DNA from 2 places in the Clostridium swellfunianum genome. Region 2 is predicted to be linked to the other one. Evidence: riboswitches for the same ligand, from Rfam matches in the RefSeq annotation. Region 2 holds a riboswitch; the other holds the start of a gene.
What was found. A riboswitch is a leader RNA that binds a small molecule or an ion and turns the genes downstream of it on or off. The one in region 2 is predicted to bind cyclic di-GMP.
Positions count from the first base shown of each region.

Region 1: another riboswitch for cyclic di-GMP. It lies ahead of pilM (pilus assembly protein PilM); the one in region 2 lies ahead of NBE98_RS02285 (helix-turn-helix domain-containing protein).

Region 1 is NZ_JAMOFV010000006.1:4,323,854-4,327,184, forward strand. It holds gene NBE98_RS20550 (Ig-like domain-containing protein) at 1-246, shown strand, start outside; gene NBE98_RS20555 (hypothetical protein) at 308-1,000, opposite strand; gene NBE98_RS20560 (PilN domain-containing protein) at 997-1,539, opposite strand; gene pilM (pilus assembly protein PilM) at 1,543-2,568, opposite strand; cyclic di-GMP riboswitch class II at 2,827-2,909, opposite strand; gene NBE98_RS22485 (type II secretion system protein) at 2,916-3,296, opposite strand.
Region 2 is NZ_JAMOFV010000006.1:457,933-461,263, forward strand. It holds gene NBE98_RS02280 (MFS transporter) at 1-578, shown strand, start outside; cyclic di-GMP riboswitch class I at 747-835, shown strand; gene NBE98_RS02285 (helix-turn-helix domain-containing protein) at 953-1,744, shown strand; gene NBE98_RS02290 (uracil-DNA glycosylase) at 1,936-2,577, shown strand; gene NBE98_RS02295 (hypothetical protein) at 2,661-3,275, shown strand; gene sstT (serine/threonine transporter SstT) at 3,327-3,331, opposite strand, start outside.

The sequences.
Region 1 (3,331 bases), 3.9 Mb from region 2:
ATAAAAAGGAATAAAGGAAGCCTACAGTTATCCTATAATGCTACTCCGCAGAATGTAAAGCTTAAATCCGTTGAATGGAATGTTTTTAATGATCGCAATGCTTCAATTTCTGCCTCAGGTTTACTAAGAAGCCCTAATGGCTCTAATAAACTCACAGCAAATTCATTAAAAGTAACTCTTAAGGTTACCTCAATAGATGGAACAAGCATTTCAAAAGATATTAGTATAGCTGTTACAAACAAGTAAAACAAAGCCTGCTCGCAAAACTTTATTTACGAGCAGGCTTTGTTTTATTTATTTAGCAAAATTATTTAAACGGGTTGTCCTTACCATAACTGCTTTGATTAAAATCATATTCATTATGCAGATTTATACCATCCTGCACATAAAGCACGCTGGCAGTTAAGGTAACGGATAATTGACCATCAACATTGCCTTGTTTAGTTACATTAACAGCACTTACATTAGTTAGCCTGCTGTTTGTTTCTAAGTTGTTTATATACTCAGTAAAACCGCTGTAATCCCCCTTAATATTAATAATTACCGGAACAGCCATAATACTTATCCCTGAAGCTTGTGTTTCTTTCTTTTGCTCGCTGCCTGCCTGATTGCTAGTAGTTGGTGTATTTTTCAAAGTCCCTTCACCTGCTTCATATTTCACTCCATTACCCATAGTAAGACCAACTAAGGTAACCTTATTTTCCAAAGCAAGCTTATTTAGCTCTCTCATAACCTCAGCATTCATATCACTCTTAGGCATGAGCTTTATGTACTTATCATATTTTTCCTTTAGTGAGACTATTTCTTCGTTCATCTTCTTATTGCTTGTATCCATAAACTTGGCTTGCAGTACCTTCTGCTCATAATTATTCACTCTATCTTGAACAGCTTTTGTTTTTATTCCTATTGGAGTTATTATATATTGGTAGTAAATATATCCTATAAGCATAATTGCAAATATGCTTAAAAGAAGCTTTTCACTTTTACTTAAGTTCTTCATTTTACTTCCTCCCTTATATTAGTGATTACTAAGGTGAAAGTATAGATACCCTTTTGTTCATCTTTAATTATATTTGCAACAAGGCTATTAGTAAATTCCTTTGACTCTTGAAGATTAGCTGCAAACTCATTAATTGAGTTGTATACCTTTGCTGCTGCAGATATATTAATACTGCCCGACTTATAATCAAGAGTATTTATAACAATATCCTGTGGCATATGCTTTTCCAAGCTTTTAATAACTGGATATATGGCAGAGTTGGATTTTTGTGTTTTCTCTACTAAATCTGCATACTGCTTGTAGGAGGTTACTTCTTTTCTAAGCTTCTCATTATCAATAATTATAAGCTTCGATTTTTCCAGAGAGCCTTTAAGGTCAGCTTCTCTTTTGTTAAGCTCGTTAAGCTTTGCATAGGGCACAATAGCAATAGCCGCTAATAATGAGAGTATAAGCAGCGCCCCGCCAACTGTTTTAAGAAGCATTGCATCCTTTTCTCTCTTCTGCTTTATATGGTTTGGAATAAGATTAAGTTCTCTCATAGCCTACTCCTTTCTTAGCAGCAAGCCTATGCTATTAACATAGTATTTGAAGCTGCAATTCTCAGGAAGCTTTGTTTTTATCCCTATTTCTTCAGCCGAGTCAACTATTTCCACTGTAGTTGAAAAGTATTCCTGAATGTAATTATCAATTCCTTTTATTTCTGCGCCTTCTCCAATTACATAAATCATGTCTAGCGACTTATTTGTTTTCCCTGTGGTATAAAACTGTATAATTTTCTCAAAGGAATAAAGTGCTTGATCAAACAGACCTTTTATTGCCACATCAACAGTACTCTCTTCTTGCACATAAAAGTTAAATACTCTTAAGAAGTTCTTCGCAGATTCCTCTGGTCTGGATTTAGCAAATGGATACATTATATCCGCCACATTATTAATTCCAAAAGGTATGGTTCTCTCAATAAATAATCTCCCGTTCTCTAAAATAGTAAAGTTGCTATTATAATGATCTATGTGAATTATGCCGATGCTTTGTATTTCCTTCTTAAGCTTATGAACATTTCTAAAAACCTTGCTTATATTATTGGGAGCAATATCTATAGCTTCAAGTTTTAGATTTAATTTTTTAGCAAGCTCCACATACTTGTCTATCTTTTCTTTAGGTGCAGAAACCACCATAACCTTGTAGACTTTCTTTTCCTTTGTATTTATCTTATCTATTATCTCATAATCTGTATAATAGTTTTCTCCCTCATTGGGAAGGTATTGACTAATCTCCCACTGCAGTGATTTAATGATTCCCTTGCTGTCCATTATGGGTGTTTCTATATGCCTTACTACAATATCCTCACCGTGTACAGTAAAGGATATTCTTTTTGTGGTTATATTGTTTTCTTTTAAAAACTCTGAAATCGCCTTTGCAAGCCTTTGAATATTTAAAATATTTTCCTTTACAAAAGCCTCTTCAGGAGTCTTTATACTACCACAGCATTTTATCTTGTTTTTTGAACCTGATAGAATTTTTATGTACTCGTGCCCAATCTCTACAGCTATTAGGTCTTTTTCAAACATTAAATCACCACTTTCATGAAAGATGTAATCTACCTTTATTAGTTCTAAAATCATATATCTATAAAATTATATATTTGTTCTCTGTATTTATAAACTTTAAAAGGCAGCGCTATCGAACATGTTCATTAGTGCTGCCATGAAAGATTTATTTAATATTAATTATAGTCTTTTATTATTTTTCAAAAATAATGTTATATTTAATCTCAGCAGAAAAGATGTCAATTTTTAACTATATAATATTGTTAAATATTTATTTCAGAAATAAAGGGTCGGTTACACTATTAGCTCCATACAATTCAAGTGTCCATATGTAAATTGTATTTCTTTGCTACCCTAATCTCTTAATTTTAGTTAAGAGATTCATAAGAGTCAGCTGGCTTTGAATCTTTAACTTTTACATCACCAGTAGCAGCATCATACCAAAACTTATTTGCAGTATTTTGGCATGCCTTTACACCAGTTGAAGTTAAAGCTTCAGGTGCAAGATAAGCAGCCATTGCTCCGCTTGTTTTAAAATCCGATGCAGCCGGAAGTGAATTAGTAGATGAATTAGCTTGGAAAGTTTGTGCTGCACTTTGAAGTGTTCTTGCAGTAGCTAAATCTGCTTTATCCTTCGTACCACTTAATGTAGAACCGAATCTTGGAACAGCAATTGCTGCTAATATTCCCAGAATTGCAATAACTACAATAAGTTCAATTAATGTAAAACCCTTTCTTTTCTTGGTCATTAATTTTACCTCCCCTTTGTTTATCATTTTTTACC
Region 2 (3,331 bases):
AAGGAAGCAAAGTGTTAGTTTTAATGATGTCTATAGCACTTTTGTATGGCCTTTATAGCGAAGGCTTTGACAGATTATGGACAGCGCACCTTCAAAATGATATAGGCTTTCCAAACATAGCAGGAATCAAGCCTATAGTTTGGATTGGAATTATAGATGGCACTGCGATGCTTATAAGCATACTTGCAGTTGAATATATAAAGCGAAGAATGGAGAAAACAGGGGAGCTTGATAGGGTTTGGATACTAACTCTAATTAATATACTTATGGTTGCAGCAGTGATTTTCTTTGGGTTTTCGGGAAATTTTACTTTAGCATTATCCATGTACCTTTTATTCTATATTTTAAGAACTACCAATGGACCAATATACAGTGCTTGGAGAAATAAAAATATAAAATCAGAGGTAAGAGCTACAGTTATATCAACCTATGGGCAGATAGACGCCTTAGGTCAGATTATTGGGGGACCTATTATTGGGTTTATAGCTTTAAAAACCTCAATTTCTGCTGCTATAGTAGTTTCTGGAATCATCTTATCTCCTGTAGTAGTATTGCTTATTATGGAGCGAAAAAAGTAAGAAAATGGAATTTGCTAGTGAATAAGTGCTTTCAGACATATAAGTCTCCAAAAATAGAATAAGTAATTTTAATTATATTATAAAAAACCTTGAATTTGCCAAATTTATATAATATAATTATGAGTGTAAAATAATAGAAATAAAACTTCATAAATCAATTATTTTATATTTGTATAATAGCAAACCCATCGAAAGGTGGAGACGCAAAGCCGTGAGTCTAAAGCAAGATTAATTGCCATGATTGTCAGGTTGCCGTTGATATAGGTTAACTTTTTGAGCTTTACTAGACAGGCACCTTTTTTGCTTGTCTTTTTTTAATAATTAAGTTAACTAAAAACAACTAATGTTTTATTAATTGAGGAGTGTGTGGGGAATTGAATACTAATGAAGTAAAAAAATGTTTAAAGAAAAAGTGGACAAACGAAGAAGTACAAATATTAAAAGATTTTTATAATGTAAAACCTATGGAAGAAATAATAAGACTTTTGCCTGATAGAAGCAGGGAGAGTATTATAAAAAAAGCTAAAGGACTTGGATTAAACTCAGAAAATAAACACTGGTCTGAAGAAGAAGTATCATACCTTGAGGAGAAGTGGGGAGTTATTCCTGTAGAAAATATAGCAAAAAAGCTAGGAAGAACAAAGAATGGAATTTTGCTTAAGGCACACAAAATAGGGCTTAGGGATCAGGTTATTGCAAATGGTGAATACCTTACTCCTAAAAATGTTGCTTCTGTTTTAGGAGTTGGAACGAGGACTATTTATAATTGGATGAACAGAGGTTATGTAAAATATAGAAGGTTAAAGGTTAATTCTGTAAAGAAATATCAGATTACTATCTATAACTTTAAAATATTTTTAGAGGAACATCAAGATAAATGGGATGCGAGAAGTTGCGATCTTAAGTTTATAAATACCTGCTTCATAACTTCACGAGATAAAGGAAGCTGTGAGCTTCCAGAATGGCTTTTAGCAAAGGTAGAGTCAGATAAGCTTAAGAAAGATATGTCGTCTCGAAAAAAGTGGACAACCAAAGAAGAAATGACTCTTAAGTCTATGGTTAACAACGGCAAAACTTATAGAGAAATTGCTACTCTTTTAAATAGAAGCTTTTATTCAGTTCAAGGAAAGATAACGAGCAGGATGAATGGTTTTTTGCAAGTTTAATCAATCAAATAGATTTATAACATATAGTATTTAAATAAATAGTTATATAAGAAGATGCCCATATGTAAAGGACTATTTTATTAGCAAACCTGCTAGTAAAGTAGTCCTTCCAAATTTTCACTCATTGTATAAAACCTTCACTATTAATATAATAATATTTAGTAAACTTAATTCTATAAAGGATTGATTAGATGAGAAACAAATTTGAAGGCTTCATAGAGGAGCTGGCTATGACAGAAGTTACACCTAATGTGTACAACCAGTACTCCTATGAGTATAAGGATAATGAGATTAGAAGAAAGAACTTACTGATTTATCTAAATAAGATGAATAAGATAAAGCCAAAGGTTATGCTTGTAGGAGAGGCACCAGGCTACAGAGGCTGCAGGCTTACAGGAGTTCCTTTTACAAGTGAGCATTTGCTTATGAATAATATGAATGGACTCGACTTATTTGGCAGAGAGGCTGGATACAAACTTGTAGAGGAAAAAGATAAGCTTCTTAAGGAAGCTACAGCAACTATAATATGGGATACTCTTATAAAACATGATATTATGTCACTTGCATGGAACGCATTTCCGTTTCATCCCCACAAGGAAGGCCATGGACAAAGTAATAGAGCGCCTCTAAGCAAAGAGCTGCTTATTGGGGAAAAGCCGCTTTTAAGAATGATTGAAATGTTTAACATAAAGCATGTTGTTGCAGTTGGCAATAAGGCAGAACAGACTCTTAGAAAGCTTAATATAAGCTGTCATAAGGTTAGGCATCCTGCTCAAGGCGGCAAAAATGAATTTATTGAAGGCGTTAAGGCTTTTAAAGCACTATACTTGTAATTTAATTAGGAATTGCTTAATATGGTTTAAAACTTAAATGTTGTATATAATTTAAAGTGAAATCAACAAAGGATGGTGCAAGCATGAGTAAAATAGGTTCAAAAGATGTGCAACAATTCATAAATGATAACCTAAGTGAAGAGTTTTTTAAAAATAACATTCCAAGCCAGATGTCTGCCTTTAGAATACTAGATATTACTGTATCAGTTAATGGAATGGATGAAGAGCTCTACAGACAGCTTCCAGATGCTAAGAAAAAGCAAATGGAAGAAGAAAATAGAGTTGTTGAAAACGAAGAGGATATAAATAAGCTTTACAATATGCTTAGAAAATCCCTTATACCTAGAACTGTTGCTATTATAGATAGAAAGTTAATGGAACATAAGGAAACAGTGATGCCTAAATTGCTAGAGGATTTGAAAAGAAGTGCCAATGATCTATTTATTGAGTCTGCGGCAAGAATTCTTATAAAGGCTGAAGACAATTACTCGAAGGAAATTGCCAATATCCTTCCTCATATAAAATACCCGTATACTCAGGCTGTTGCTTGTTATGTACTGGGAAAGATAGGCAGTGAGGAGCACATAGAGCTTCTATACAATTACTTTAATAAATTTAAAAGAGATTATAGGAATGAAGAATATTTTGAAGGTCCGCTGCTGGGGCTTCATGAGATGAAAAGAAGATTTGAATTTTAATAAAAGTGCCTGACCTCATGGTGAATTTGCCATGAGTCAGGCACTATATTTTTATG